DNA from 2 places in the Bacteroides graminisolvens genome. Region 1 is predicted to be linked to the other one. Evidence: riboswitches for the same ligand, from Rfam matches in the RefSeq annotation. Region 1 holds a riboswitch; the other holds the start of a gene.
The links. Region 1 has a riboswitch for thiamine pyrophosphate ahead of thiS (sulfur carrier protein ThiS). Riboswitches for the same ligand answer to the same signal wherever they lie in the genome.
Positions count from the first base shown of each region.

Region 2: linked by a shared signal. The riboswitch ahead of ACKPCE_RS02355 (TonB-dependent receptor) and the one ahead of thiS (sulfur carrier protein ThiS) in region 1 are both predicted to bind thiamine pyrophosphate.

Region 1 is NZ_OY762556.1:2,811,928-2,819,822, forward strand. Features, by position in the region: gene ACKPCE_RS11970 (ATP-dependent helicase) at 1-719, opposite strand, end outside; gene ACKPCE_RS11975 (superoxide dismutase) at 842-1,459, shown strand; gene ACKPCE_RS11980 (sensor histidine kinase) at 1,576-3,579, shown strand; TPP riboswitch at 3,652-3,743, shown strand; gene thiS (sulfur carrier protein ThiS) at 3,809-4,009, shown strand; gene ACKPCE_RS11990 (thiamine phosphate synthase) at 4,013-4,627, shown strand; gene ACKPCE_RS11995 (thiazole synthase) at 4,659-5,426, shown strand; gene thiC (phosphomethylpyrimidine synthase ThiC) at 5,474-7,162, shown strand; gene thiH (2-iminoacetate synthase ThiH) at 7,181-7,895, shown strand, end outside.
Region 2 is NZ_OY762556.1:565,274-573,168, forward strand. Features, by position in the region: gene ACKPCE_RS02340 (glutamine synthetase III family protein) at 231-2,429, opposite strand; gene ACKPCE_RS02345 (hypothetical protein) at 2,422-2,616, opposite strand; gene ACKPCE_RS02350 (T9SS type A sorting domain-containing protein) at 2,722-3,108, shown strand; TPP riboswitch at 3,179-3,274, shown strand; gene ACKPCE_RS02355 (TonB-dependent receptor) at 3,306-5,531, shown strand; gene pnuC (nicotinamide riboside transporter PnuC) at 5,531-6,088, shown strand; gene ACKPCE_RS02365 (thiamine diphosphokinase) at 6,085-6,723, shown strand; gene ACKPCE_RS02370 (MFS transporter) at 6,740-7,895, opposite strand, start outside.

The sequences.
Region 1 (7,895 bases):
TGCACAATGCTGTGTTGTGCATAATTGGTATCCTGATACTCGTCGACCAACACGTAACGGAACTGCTCGCGGTAGCGTGCCAGCACATCAGGATGCTTCTGAAACAGTATCCAGGTGTAGAATAACAGATCATCAAAATCCATTGCTCCGGCCTGTCGGCAGCGTTCCCAATATCGTTGGTACACTTCACGTATGGCGGGCATTTTAGTTGCCGCATCGGCTTCACAGGCTTCTTTGTTGGCAGCATAGCTGGCAGGAGAAACCAAATGATTCTTAGCATTAGAGATACGGGCTTGTACGGTACCGGGCTTGTAAGTCTTTTCATCAAGTCCCATTTCTTTGAGTATGGAACGGATGAGACTTTTACTATCTGCCGAATCATAAATGGTAAACCGCGAGTTAAACCCCAGATGTTCTGCTTCGGCACGTAGAATGCGGGCAAATACGGAATGAAAGGTTCCCATCCAGAGGTATCGGGCAGCTTCTGCTCCTACCTGACGGGCAATACGTTCTTTCATCTCACGGGCGGCTTTATTGGTAAAGGTAAGTGCCAATATGTTGCTTGCACGGTAACCGCTGCTCAGCAACCAGGCTATTTTGTATGTCAGCACGCGCGTCTTGCCTGAACCGGCACCTGCAATAACGAGAGAAGGTCCGTCATTGTAGAGTACGGCAGCACGTTGGCTTTCATTGAGTTCTTCCAAGTAATTATCTTGCATGATGAAGTGTTTCTATCTGTTTTGATACGCAAAGATATAAGAAAGTTGTAATACTGGCGAACCTTTTTATAAATATGGCGTTATTATAATCAAAGTTTCAATCACGATTAAACATTGAGCTTATGAATACATTATTAATGTCTTTAATATTTATGACTATGACTTATAATATGCCGACGCTTCCTTATGCAACCAATGCATTGGAACCTGTAATCAGCCAGCAGACAATTGAGTTTCACTACGGTAAACACCTGCAGGCTTATGTAAATAACTTAAATAGCCTTGTTCCGGGTACGGAATTTGAAGGAAAAAGTGTGGAAGAAATTGTAAAAACTGCTCCCGATGGCGCTGTATTTAACAATGCCGGACAAGTTTTGAATCACGAACTGTACTTCACACAATTTGCTCCGAAACCTGCTCATAGCGAACCGGTAGGCAAACTAGCCGAGGCTATTGTGAAAGATTTCGGCAGTTTTGATAATTTCAAGAAAGAGTTTACTGCTGCCTCTGTTGGCCTGTTTGGCTCAGGATGGGCATGGCTTTCTGTTGATAAGAGCGGTAAACTGGTAATTACAAAAGAAGCCAACGGAAGTAACCCGGTGCGTGCAGGACTGAAACCGTTACTAGGGTTTGACGTATGGGAACACTCTTATTACTTGGATTATCAAAACCGCCGTGCCGACCACATCAATGCTCTTTGGAGTATTGTTGACTGGGACGTTGTAGGAAGCCGCTTTTAAGGCTTGACTCACACCGCTTTACTAAAAGCGTGGCGTTGAAACAAATAAAACACAGATATTGATTTTAATGTCTGTGTTTTTTTATACCTTTGCGGCCTGTATAATATCTGATGTCTATGAAGTTTGTTTATAAAGATCAAGTACAGCGATTTCTTCTGGTAATATTTTTACTGTTTTTCTGTTTGATAGCTATCAAGGCGCATGACTTGACAGTTGTAAAAGATCAAATAAAAGATAGTAAAGAGATTCTTTTTATCAGCGCATACCACTCCGATACACGCTACACCTCCGAAAACATAGCCGAATTCATTGACACTTACCGCAATCTGGGCGGAAATTGTTCCGTAGTTATTGAAAACATGAACTGCATGGGGCTTGATGAAGCGTATGAATGGCCTCATAGACTGAAACGGCTTCTTGATAAGCATCCTAATGTTGCCATGATTATATTATTGGGTGGTGAGGCTTGGAACTCTTTCCTGAAATTGAACGATCCCGAATATAACAAGGTGCCGGTGATGTTTGCTATGGCTTCCCGCAATGGTTTCTTGATTCCGAACGATTCTATTTCTCTCACTGATTACGAACCGCAGTCTGTGGACATGTACGAGCAAATGCACAGTGTAAATGTGAAGATGGCTGTTGCCAGTAATCACGATGTGATTAAAAACATAGAACTGATTCGCACACTTTATCCTAAAAACAATCATTTGGCCATATTGACAGATAATACTTACTATGGCCTGGCACATTATGCGTACATAAGGAAAGAACTAAAGAAAATTCGGGAGATTCATCCTATTTACATTGACGGAAGAAAAAAGAACCTGGATCAGGCTGTAGAGGCTTTGCATGAGGTTCCTCACAACAGTGTGTTGTTGCTTGCCATGTGGCGGATAGACAGTTTGAAGATGTCTTACGTGAATAATGCTGCAACTGCTTTTCAATTTGTACAACCACATATACCGGTATTTTCGCTGACAGGCACTGGTATGGGGCATTGGGCTATTGGCGGATACATGCCTCATATTGAAGGAATTGGCAGAAGACTTGGCTTTAAGGCCTATGAGGTGCTTGACAAAAAAGAAGTCAAGGCTCCCGAAATGATTACTTTGCGCAATGAATACAGGTTTGATGATCAAAAGATCAAAGAGTTCAAAATAAAGTCCTCACTGTTACCCGAAAATTCAATTCTGATTAACCACATCCCTCCTTTCTTTGTGGTTTACAAGAAAGAAATAGAAACTTTATTCTTGGTTTTCATTACGTTAGTATTGGGTCTGGTTACCAGCTTGTACTATTACTTTAAAATGAAAGCTCTGAAAAATAACATGGCTTCTTTGAATGAAGAGCTTAGACACGATAAGGCTAAGCTGGAAAAATCAGAAGCCGACTTACGTCATGCCAAAGAATTGGCCGAAGAAGCTAACCTCATGAAGAGTGCTTTTGTGTCTAACATGAGTCATGAAATTCGTACGCCTCTTAATGCCATAGTGGGGTTCACCAGCTTATTGGTTGAAAATGATTGTGCCACGGAGGAACAAAAGGAATATGCCAAGATCATTCAAACCAATTCAGATTTACTGTTGCAACTCATTAGTGATGTACTTGACATTTCTAGACTGGAATCGGGTCGATTGAAGTTCAATTATGAAATACGTGATTTGGCGGCTACACTGAGCGATATGGTTGTTCAAACGCAACGCTTGTCGCAAGAAAAACAAGTAGCGATAGTTACCAGTTTTTCTGATGAGTCACTGATCATTGAAACGGATCCGTTGCGCTTACAGCAAATTGTAATTAACCTGGTAAATAATGCCTTGAAATTTACTCCTCCCGGAGGTAAAATTACCATAGGATTTGAAAAAGATGTTGAAGATAAATGTGTGCTGGTTTCTGTCACAGATACCGGTCGTGGCATTCCTGCCGAGAAACATCGGGATGTATTTAAACGTTTCGAAAAGCTAGATGAATTTATTCAGGGCACGGGACTAGGGCTCTCCATTTGTAAACTTACCATTAATTATATGGGAGGTGATATCTGGATTGATCGCGCATACACTGACGGAGCACGTTTTGTGTTCTCGCATCCGTTTACACAAGCGGATAGAAAAGCATAGTCTTTTTATTTATCTCCGAAAAATTACTTTTTCAATAGGGTTTCTCAATTATTTTGTTTTACTTTGTCCGCTGTAAAGACAAAGGGGTGCCCTAAAGGCTGAGATTATACCCTACGAACCTGATGCAGATAATACTGACGCAGGGAATTGTTATTTTTCTTTTCTTATGTAAACTCTTCTTTTAACAGGCGCTACGCTTTGTTTTTACATCTATTTAATACTGAAAATAATGGAGGTAATAGTCAACAACAAAGCAACAGTGATTTCCGAATCAGCTACACTGGAACAGCTCATTAGTGGGCTCAACATCTTGTCCACAGGAATGGCGGTGGCTGTGAACAAACAATTAATTCCTCGTACACAGTGGAAAACCTTTTCATTAACTGAAAAAGATGAAGTAGTGATCATCAAGGCAGCCTGCGGAGGATAACACATGGCCAGTCTACAATTTATTACCCACGAGACGGAACAGTTTTCGTATCGTGAAGGGGCTTTTATGGCTTTGGAAGCCGGCTGTAAATGGATTCAACTGCGCATGAAAGATGTAGCTGTTGAAACGGTGCGGCAATTGGCTGAAGAGCTAAAAAAGGCTTGTGAAAACCACCATGCATTGCTCATCATTGATGACTATGTTGAGGTAGCTCGTGAAGTGAAGGCCGATGGTGTGCACTTAGGTAAGAATGACATGCCCATTGAGGAAGCTCGTAAACTGTTGGGTGAAGGCTTTATCATTGGTGGTACAGCTAACACCTTTGAGGATGTGAAGCGACATTACGAAGCAGGGGCCGATTACCTGGGCATCGGACCGTTTCGTTTTACTACGACCAAAAAGAACCTGAGTCCTGTTCTGGGACTGGAGGGGTATCGTAACATCAAACAACAAATGATTGAAGCCGGTATTATTTTACCGGCGGTAGCTATTGGCGGTATCACCGTGGAAGATATTCCGGCTATACTGGCAACCGGCATAGAAGGTATTGCCATGAGTGGCGCCATTCTACAAGCACATGATCCGGCTGCTGAGATAAAACGCATACTTACCATGTAGTGAAAAACATACGTTTAAAGAAATGAATACAATGAAGAAACTTACAATTGCAGGGAGAGAGTTTACCTCCCGTCTGTTCTTGGGAACGGGAAAATTTAGTTCGAATGAACTGATGGAAGAAGCTATTCTGGCTTCGGGCACACAACTGGTCACAGTGGCAATGAAACGAATCGACATGGATAATCAGGAAGATGACATGCTGAAACACATTGTGCATCCGGGTATCGGACTGCTACCTAATACATCGGGCGCACGCAATGCCGAAGAGGCTGTCTTTGCAGCACAAATGGCACGTGAAGCCTTTGGTACCAATTGGTTAAAGCTGGAAATTCATCCTGATCCGCGTTACTTGCTGCCCGATCCTATTGAAACATTAAAGGCCACGGAAGAACTCGTGAAACTGGGATTCGTAGTACTCCCCTACTGTCAGGCCGATCCTGTGTTTTGCAAACGTCTGGAAGAGGCAGGTGCGGCTGTTGTGATGCCGTTGGGCGCTCCCATTGGTACCAATATGGGGTTACAAACACGTGACTTCCTTCGTATCATCATTGAACAGGCTAACGTTCCTGTGGTGGTAGATGCCGGTATCGGTGTGCCCAGCCATGCTGCCGAAGCCATGGAAATGGGGGCTTCGGCTGTATTGGTTAATACGGCTATAGCTGTAGCAGGCAATCCGGTAGCCATGGCTGTTGCATTCAAAGAGGCAGTTATTGCCGGACAAAGAGCGTTTGAAGCAGGTCCGGGTATGACGGGAATCTTGGCAGATGCCAGTTCACCACTTACCGCATTTCTGGATTAAATGAAGCGTATTGTTTAACGTGACAAAAACGAAATAAACCTATAAAGATGAAAAATAGAATTGAATTTCCAGCATCGGAAAAAGTATATATGACAGGGACCCACTACCCTGATTTACACGTGGGTATGCGTAAAGTTGAACAAATGCCAACCGTAACGGTTAAAGATGGGAAAAAAGAACTGGTTCAAAATCAGGATGTTTACTTATACGATACCAGTGGCGCTTACAGCGATCCTGATGTTTGCATTGATTTGGAAAGAGGCTTGCCCCGCATACGCGAACGTTTTATTCGGTGTAATGATGATATTGTACAACTAGAAGAGATCACTTCTGAGTACGGACGTATGCGTCTGAAAGACTCTTTTTTGGATACGCTTCGGTTTAAAAACACGGTTCCACCTTATGTGGCGGCTGCTGGTAAGCAAATTACTCAACTATACTACGCTCGTTGCGGAATGATTACGCCCGAAATGGAATACGTGGCCATCCGTGAAAACATGAACTGCGACCAACTGGGTATTGATACGCACATTACTCCCGAGTTTGTACGAGATGAGATCGCTGCCGGACGGGCTGTGATTCCTGCCAATATCAATCATCCGGAAGCGGAACCTATGATTATCGGACGTAATTTTTTGGTGAAGATTAATACCAATATTGGGAATTCGGCTACCTCTTCGAGCATGGAGGAGGAAGTTGAAAAGGCTATTTGGAGCTGTAAATGGGGCGGTGATACCTTAATGGATCTTTCAACCGGAGCCAATATTCATGAAACACGCGAATGGATTATCCGAAACTGTCCGGTACCGGTGGGCACTGTCCCTATTTATCAGGCACTGGAAAAGGTGAATGGTAAAGTGGAAGATCTTACGTGGGAAATATACCGGGACACACTGTTGGAACAGTGCGAGCAAGGAGTCGATTACTTTACCATACACGCCGGTATTCGTTTGCAAAATGTTTACTTGGCGGAGAAACGACTGACCGGAATCGTGTCACGCGGAGGTAGTATCATGTCAAAATGGTGTTTGGTACACAACCGTGAGAGCTTTTTATACGAGCATTTTGATGATATTTGTGATTTACTGGCCCAATATGATGTAGCCATTTCGTTGGGCGACGGTTTACGTCCCGGCTCCATTCACGATGCCAATGATGAAGCTCAGTTTGCTGAACTCGATACTCTAGGCGAACTGGTGCAACGAACATGGAATAAGAATGTTCAGGCATTTATTGAAGGTCCCGGACATGTACCAATGCACAAGCTGCGTGAAAATATGGACCGTCAGATGAAGGCTTGTCACGAAGCTCCTTTTTATACTTTAGGTCCTTTGGTAACGGATATTGCACCGGGCTACGACCACATTACATCGGCCATTGGAGCTGCGCAGATTGGCTGGATGGGCACAGCCATGCTATGTTATGTCACGCCTAAGGAACATTTAGGATTGCCTGATAAAGAAGATGTGCGTACCGGGGTGGTGACTTATAAGCTGGCAGCTCATGCGGCCGATTTGGCAAAAGGGCATCCTGTAGCTCAGGTAAGAGACAATGCGCTGTCAAAAGCTCGCTACGAGTTCCGTTGGAAAGATCAGTTTAACTTGTCACTTGATCCGGAGAGAGCATTGGAGTACTTCAAAGCGGGGCATCACGAAGAAGGAGAATACTGTACCATGTGCGGTCCTAACTTCTGTGCCATGCGTTTGAGCAGAGATTTGAGTAATTGTAGTTTATAGGGCACTAAAAGAAATAATATGTGGTTTTCAGAAGAACTGGAAAAGATATCGTGGGAACAGACAACCCGCGATATCTACGAAAAGACCGATGCCGATGTGCGTAGGGCCTTAGCAAAAAAGCGTCTGGACGTGGAGGATTTCAAAGCACTTATTTCACCTGCGGCAATACCTTATCTGGAGGTGATGGCGCAGCTTAGCCGAAAGTATACATTGGAACGTTTTGGTAAAACTATTTCTATGTTTATCCCGCTCTATATTACCAATTCTTGTACCAATTCATGTATCTATTGCGGCTTTAATCATAACAATCCCATGAAGCGTACCATCCTCACGGAAAAGGAAATGATTAACGAATACAAAGCCATTAAGAAGCTGGCTCCTTTTGAGAATTTATTATTGGTAACGGGCGAGAATCCGGCTAAGGCAGGGGTTGATTACATCAAGCGGGCTTTGTTATTAGCACGCCCTTATTTTTCTAATCTTCAAATTGAGGTTATGCCTCTTAAATCAGAAGAATATGAGCAACTTACACATGCTGGATTAAATGGAGTTATCTGTTTCCAGGAAACGTATAACCGAGCTAATTACAACCTTTATCACCCTCGCGGGATGAAGTCTAAATTTGAATGGCGTGTTAACGGCTTCGACCGTATGGGACAAGCCGGCATACATAAAATAGGTATGGGTGTACTGATTGGTTTAGAAGAGTGGCGCACAGATGTTACCATGATGG
Region 2 (7,895 bases), 2.2 Mb from region 1:
CTCTTCTACATCACCTACTAACAAGGGGTTTCAAGCAAGTTAGTGAGGGTAAGTGAGGGTAAACCACACTTTTTTTCTCTGGGAGAAGAGCCTTAGAAATACGCAAAGGAAATCTGTACGCTTTTTAAAACGAGGCAAACAATCAATATTCCGTATAACAAAAAATAGAAGTGGCCGCGTTACCACAACGCAGCCACCATCCAACAAAAACTAATTAAGAATAATGCAATTTATTTGGAGAATAGCAGTTCCCTGTATTTAGGCAACGGCCATATCTCATCGTCGACTTCAAGTTCCAAATGATCCACATGATCACGGATTTGCTCAAAGTACGGTCTGACGTTCTCTTCATAAGAAAAAGCTTTTTCTTCCTGACTGCTCAAATGATTGGCTGTTTTACGAGCTTCAATCATTTCACGAACCAGTCTTTTTATTTCGGTTACCCTGCGTGATATTTCACGAATCAACTCCTTGCGGTCGTGGCTCAACTCGTTGAACTCTTCCTCGGAGAATACTTCTTTCATTCCGCGCAGGTTATCTAGTAATCTGTTTTGATAGGTAATAGCAGTTGGCACAATGTGGTTGATGGCCAAATCGCCCAACACGCGGCTTTCTATCTGTACTTTCATGGTGTACTTTTCCAATTCCACTTCTACCCTGCTTGCCAATTCGTTTTCGTTGAACACTTTCTCACCGAGCAATACTTTGCGGGCTTGTTCGTCGTTGTACTTCATCAACGCTTCGGGCACATGGCAGATGTTGGTCAATCCGCGACGGGCAGCTTCCTGCTTCCATTCATCCGAATAGCCGTCACCTTCAAAGCGGATCGCTTTTGAAGCCAGAATATTTTCTTTCAGTATGCGGAAGATGGCCTCATCACGTCCCACTCCGGCATCAATCAGCTTGTCTACCGCTGCTTTAAACTCATTCAGCTGATGAGCCATTGCGGCGTTAATGGCAATCATGGCAGCCGCACAGTTCGACGAAGAGCCTGCAGCACGGAACTCGAAACGGTTTCCGGTGAAGGCGAAAGGCGAAGTGCGGTTACGGTCGGTATTGTCGAGCAGAATCTCGGGAATACGACCAATGCCTAGTTTAAGAATCGTCTTTTCTTCGGGTGTCATCTTGGTATTGCCGGCTTGTTCAACCTGCTCAACCAACTCATCGAGCTTATTGGTAAGGTGCTTTCCTAAGAAGATGGAAAGAATGGCGGGCGGTGCTTCGTTGGCTCCCAAGCGATAGCAGTTGCTGGCACTGGATATTGACGCACGAAGCAGGTCTTGATTCTTATAAACCATCATCAGCACGTTGACAATAAAGGTAATGAAGAGCATATTGCCTTTCGGATTTTTACCGGGTGCAAAGAGGTTGATGCCGTTGTCTGTACAAAGCGACCAGTTGCAGTGCTTACCGGAACCGTTAATGCCGCTGAAAGGCTTTTCGTGAAACAATACGTTAAATTTGTGTTTCTGAGCGATGCGTTTCATCAAATCCATGACCAACTGGTTATGGTCATTCGCTATGTTGGCATTCTCAAAGATGGGCGCCAACTCAAACTGATTGGGCGCTACTTCGTTGTGGCGGGTTTTAACCGGAATACCTAATTTGTGGCACTCCAGTTCCAGTTCTTTCATAAAGGCAGTTACGCGAGGTGGTATAGAACCAAAATAGTGATCTTCCAACTGCTGATCCTTAGCCGACGAGTGTCCCATCAGCGTTCTGCCGGTCAGACAAAGGTCGGGACGGGCATTAAACAAGGCACTGTCTACCAAGAAATATTCTTGTTCCCAACCCAGGTTGGTATAAACACGGGCTATGTTTTTATCGAATAGCTGACATACATCGGTTGCCGCCTTATCAACAGCTGCCAATGCTTTCAGCAGTGGTGTTTTATAATCAAGTGCATCACCCGTATACGATATAAATACGGTAGGAATACACAAAGTAGAATCAACAATAAATGCGGGAGAAGAGACGTCCCAAGCGGTGTAACCACGCGCTTCGAATGTATTTCGTATTCCTCCGTTTGGAAAGGAAGAAGCATCGGGTTCTTGCTGAATAAGCAGCTTGCCCGAGAAGCGCTCAATCACTTCGGTATCATCACCAAACTCAATAAAACCGTCATGTTTTTCGGCTGTTCCGTCGGTTAGTGGCTGAAACCAGTGTGTGTAGTGAGTTACATTGAAACTTTTAGCCCAGCTTTTCATGCCGTTAGCAATCAAGTCGGCCATTTCGCGACTAATGGGGGTACCTTTCTCTACAGCATTCAGCACGGCGTTGAACGCTTCACGAGGAAGGTATTCCTGCATCTTTTTACGGTCGAACACGTGTGACGCATAGTAGTCAGACAGTTTGTTCGATGGATTGGTTACCTCTGCGGGTTTCCTGTTTGCCAGCTCTTGAAGAGCAAAAAAACGCATTTTAGACATATAGGGTCTCTTTTTTATTGGTTGTTGCCGCAAAATTATATGTTTTTCCTAATAACCCCCTAATTTTTAGGGGGTTATTTTTATAAATACATAAATTTAATGGAGAACACCCCCTAAAAACAGCTTCCGACATCTCATTGACATATAAATATGCAATTACCATGCTTTGGAAACTATTTATCATCATAAAAGAACTTTTTATGTTTTTTTAGTTGGATATAATGAATCAATCTTCTATCTTTGGCCGAAACATATAATTATTTTTGTTTAACCTATTGCATGTCATTGTAGTATGAAAAAAATAGCTCTCATACTTTTACTTCTCGCCGGCGGATGGAAACTATCCGCTCAAGAGCCGTCTGGCAATGGGTTAGTAGCTGCAAGTGGTTTCAAGAGTTCCTTCCTGATTATTGGCAATACTCCCAATGAGAATATGGCAGAAACCGGTGCTGATATTCGAATTTATTCCAATCCTAAAACTGATCGTATCTGCATAAAAGCCGAATCTTGTATTAAATCCATCTACATATCCGATACAAACGGACGTTTGGTGCTAGTTAACAAACCCATGGTAGCGGGCGAAATAACCATACCAATGAGTGGCCTAAAGAACGGAGTCTATCTGGTTCGCGTCAACTCAGAAAAAGGATGCATGGCTTATACATTCAACAAGTTATAGAGGTGTTGAATCGTTAAATTTGCAATTACATAGAACCATTCTAACTTAAAAGCGTTACTTTTGCAGTAGATTTCAATAAGAGGGGTGCCTTAATAAAACGGGCTGAGATCATACCCATTAACCTGATCCGGATAATGCCGGCGGAGGGATAAAATAGAAAAGTCCCCTTTTCTGTTTAATTTAATTTTTTATTTAAAATGAAAAAGAGAGCTTTAATGCTGGTCGGGATAGCTATTTCCGGCTCCATGAGTTTTGCACAGAAAGTACAAAACGACAGTCTCAAACAAGTGAACCTCCAGGAAGTAGAGGTTGTATCAACGCGTGCCACCGCCAAAACACCGATGGCTTTTACAAACATCAGTAAAGACCAAATAAATAAGCAGAACTCGGGTGTGGACATTCCTTATCTGCTGAGTTTGACACCTTCGGTTCTTACCACCTCGGATGCAGGAGCGGGTATTGGGTATACATCGTTACGTATTCGCGGAACGGACGGCACACGTATCAACGTAACGGCCAACGGTATTCCCATGAATGACGCCGAGAGCCACACCGTGTTTTGGGTGAACATGCCCGACTTTGCATCTTCACTCAAAGATATTCAGGTGCAACGTGGTGCCGGATCGTCAACAAACGGTGCCGGAGCTTTTGGCGGTAGTGTAAGCATGCAAACCGAAGGGGTTTCCATGCAGCCGTATGCGGAATTTAATGGTGCGTATGGTTCGTTCAATACGCACAAGGAAACCGTGAAAGTGGGCACAGGACTAATCAATAAGCATTTTGCTTTCGATGCACGTTTATCGAACATCGGAACCGACGGCTACATTGATAGGGCTTCGGTGGATTTGTATTCGTACTTCCTTCAGGGAGCGTATTTCACTGATAACACGTTAATCAAACTGATTACTTTCAGCGGATTGGAGAAAACATATCATGCCTGGTATTATGCTTCGAAAGAGGATATGAAGAACTACGGACGCCGCTACAATCCTGCCGGAGCTTATACAGATGCCAATGGAAAAGTGGCTTATTATGATGATCAGACCGACAATTATCATCAAACGCATTACCAGTTATTGGTTAATCACACGCTTTCTCCTTCGTGGAGTTTGAACGGAGGTTTGCATTACACTCCCGGCAATGGGTATTATCAGGAATACAAAACCGGACGAAAGTTAGTTGAATACGGACTGAAGCCATACATTGTAGATGGAGTAACAATAGAAAAAAGCGATTTGATACGTCAAAAGAAGATGGACAATGACTTTTACGGGGCTATCTTTTCGCTCAATTATAAAACAGATCAGCTGAATGCTGTTCTTGGCGGAGGATGGAATAAGTATGACGGTGATCACTTCGGAAAGGTTATTTGGGTAAGGAACTACGTCGGTGCATTGAACCCGGAACAGGAGTATTATCGTAATAACGGGAAAAAGACCGACGGGAATCTGTATTTGAAGGCTGATTACAGTGTTAATAAACACCTCAGTTTGTATGGTGACGTACAGTATCGTCACATCAATTACCAGATAAAAGGAGCAAATGATAATTGGGATTGGAATACGGCAGCAATGCAGAAACTAAATGTTGATGAAACATTCGACTTCCTCAATCCAAAAGCTGGTATCAACTGGCAAATCAATCAGAACAACCGGGCTTATGCTTCATTCTCTGTTGCTCAGAAGGAACCAACCCGTAACAATTATACGGATGGTAAAGCGGCTGAACATCCCCAAGCGGAACGACTGCTCGATTATGAATTGGGATACACCTTTGCTAACAGCTGGCTCACCGCAGGTGCTAACTTGTACTACATGGATTACAAAGATCAGTTGGTGCTGACCGGCGAACAGAATGAGATAGGAGAACCAATGGCAGCCAATGTACCCAACAGCTATCGAATGGGTGTTGAGCTGATGCTGGGAGTGAAATTAGGTAAATATGTACGATGGGACATCAACGGAACGTTAAGCAAAAACCGGGTACAAAACTTTACCGAGCTATTGTACGAAAACGAAGAAAAGAATCCTATTGAGATAAAACACGGTGATACACCAATTGCCTTTTCACCTGATTTGATTCTAAATAATTTGTTCAGCTTCAACTATAAGAACTTGGAAGCCGGTTTGCAATCGCAATACGTGAGCAAACAATACATGAGTAATGCCAAACAGGATGAGCACATTCTCGATGCCTATTTTGTAAGTAACCTGAATGTGGCTTATCGTTTCAAACTGGCTCACACCAAATCGGCCAGTGTAGGTTTTACCATCTACAACTTATTCAACGAAGAGTATGAAAACAATGGGTATGCAGGTAGCGGATATTACATGGATAACAACCAAGCCATACGTTACAACTACGCAGGTTATGCAGCTCAGGCGGGTACTAACGTAATGGCCAACTTAACTCTTCGTTTTTAATGGATTACCTTGAAATAGCAGGAACGGTTATCGGCTTACTCTACTTATGGCTGGAGTATAAGGCGAGTATTTATTTATGGATAGCAGGCGTCATCATGCCTGCTATCTACATCTTTGTTTATTACGAGGCGGGACTCTATGCCGACTCAGGAATTAATGTGTATTACTTGCTGGCAGCTGTTTACGGATGGATTATCTGGCAACGGGGCGGAGGTAATAAGAAAGAGCTACCTGTAACGTATACACCGCTACGTGTGTACTTACCACTTGCATTGGTTTTTGTGGTGGCATTTTGGGCCATCGGATGGATTTTGGTGAATTTCACCGACAGCACGGTTCCCTGGCTGGATAGTTTCACCACCGCACTCAGCATTGTAGGCATGTGGCTGCTGGCAAGGAAGTATGTGGAACAATGGCTGGCATGGATTGCTGTTGATGCAGTCAGTTGCGGGCTATACATCTATAAAGGACTTGATTTTACGGCTTTTCTATACGGTCTTTACGCAGTTATAGCTATCTTTGGCTACTTTAAATGGAAGAAAATGATTTCAGCATGAAATACTACCCTTTACTTCGTAGCAATTCTCTCATTGAAACAGTTATTCTGGCCAATGGCGAATATCCTTCTCATCCGCTTCCGGCCGGATTGTTGCAGCAGGCAAGCTTTGTAGTTTGTTGTGACGGTGCAGCAGACGACTATATCTGCCGTGGCAACACTCCCTCTATTATAATTGGCGACGGTGATTCCATATCGCCCAAAAATCGTGAACGGTTCAAAAAGATACTTATCACGAGTACTGACCAGGAAACAAATGACCAGACAAAGGCGGTCGCTTATTGTCTGCAACAGCAAAGGAATCATCTTCTGATTCTTGGAGCCACCGGCAAGCGGGAAGATCACACACTAGGAAACATTAGTTTGCTAATGGATTACATGCATTTGGGAGCGGATGTACAAATGGCTACTGATTACGGTGTATTCACCCCGGTTCAGGGTGATACTTGTTTTGAGTGTGTACCCGGAGAGCAGATCTCTCTCATTAACTTTGGCGCAATAGGCATTAAAGGTGAAGGATTGGTATACCCGCTCAGCGATTTCAGTAACTGGTGGCAAGGTACTTTGAACCAAACAACCGGCGATAGCTTTACCATACAGGCTAAAGGAGAATATCTTATTTTCCGCACCTATTAAGCAGACTGTTCAACGGCTACAAGGGTTTTCCTAAAACCTGCATGGAACGGAAAGCGAACGATAACAGTCCGATAAGACAAAGCAGAAGTCCTGAAATGATAAACATATTACTCAATCCGATGGCATCTGCTATGGCTCCGGCAGCCACCAGCCCGATCATGGATGGCAATAGAGCCAGACTAAGGTAAACGGAGAAAATCCTTCCGAGTATATGGGGTGGTATTTGTATCTGAATAACAGTAATAAAGCATGCGTTATAGATGCTACCCGCTACTCCGCCTGCCAAAGTAAGGAACACAAACGTCCAGAAACCGCTTTCGGGTAATATGCCTGAAAAGTAAAAGCTTAACCCGATCAGTACATACATCAGATTGATAAGGATGACTTTATTTGTTTTAATAGAGAATACGCCCATCACCGCACCTCCCAACAACATACCTGCACCCCATGCAACCTCAACGACACTCATCTGAAAAGCATCTCCCGAAAAGTGCTTCAATGTCATCAAGGGGAAAAGGACTGCTACCGGCATAATGACAAAGGTAGATAAGACCGAAAACAGTACCAGTGGTGTGATGCCTTTTATCTTTTTTACGATGTGTAGTGCTTCTTTTAATTCGATCCAGATACCGGTGCGTTTATTTTCGTCCTGCTCGGGATTGGGTATGCGGACGAAAAGGAGTGATAAGCATGCCATCAAAGCACCTCCTACATCCAACAACAAAATATAGCTAATGTCCATCAGTCCGATAAACAAAGCTCCCAAAGCTGGACCGGCAATGTTACACACCGATTCGAGCATCTGGTTTATACCGGCAATACGGCCCAGCTGATCGGCAGGTGCCAATAGAGGAATAGAGGCTTGCATAGCCGGCATGTGAAAAGCTGATCCGACAGAACGCAATGCCAACAGTACATAGATATGCCAGATTTCGGCCATATGCAGGAAGAAAAGTACCGCAAGAAGGAGTGTACAAAATGCAATGAAAGAATCGGCTGCAATCATGGTTCGTTTCCTGTCCCACCGATCAATATAGACTCCCGCAACCAAACCAATAACCGATTGGGGAAGCAAGGCGGCCAAAGCTGATAAAGCCAATACTTCAGCCGAACCTGTTTCAAAGCTTAGCCATAAAATTAATGCAAAACTAACGATAGAGCTACTTAGAATG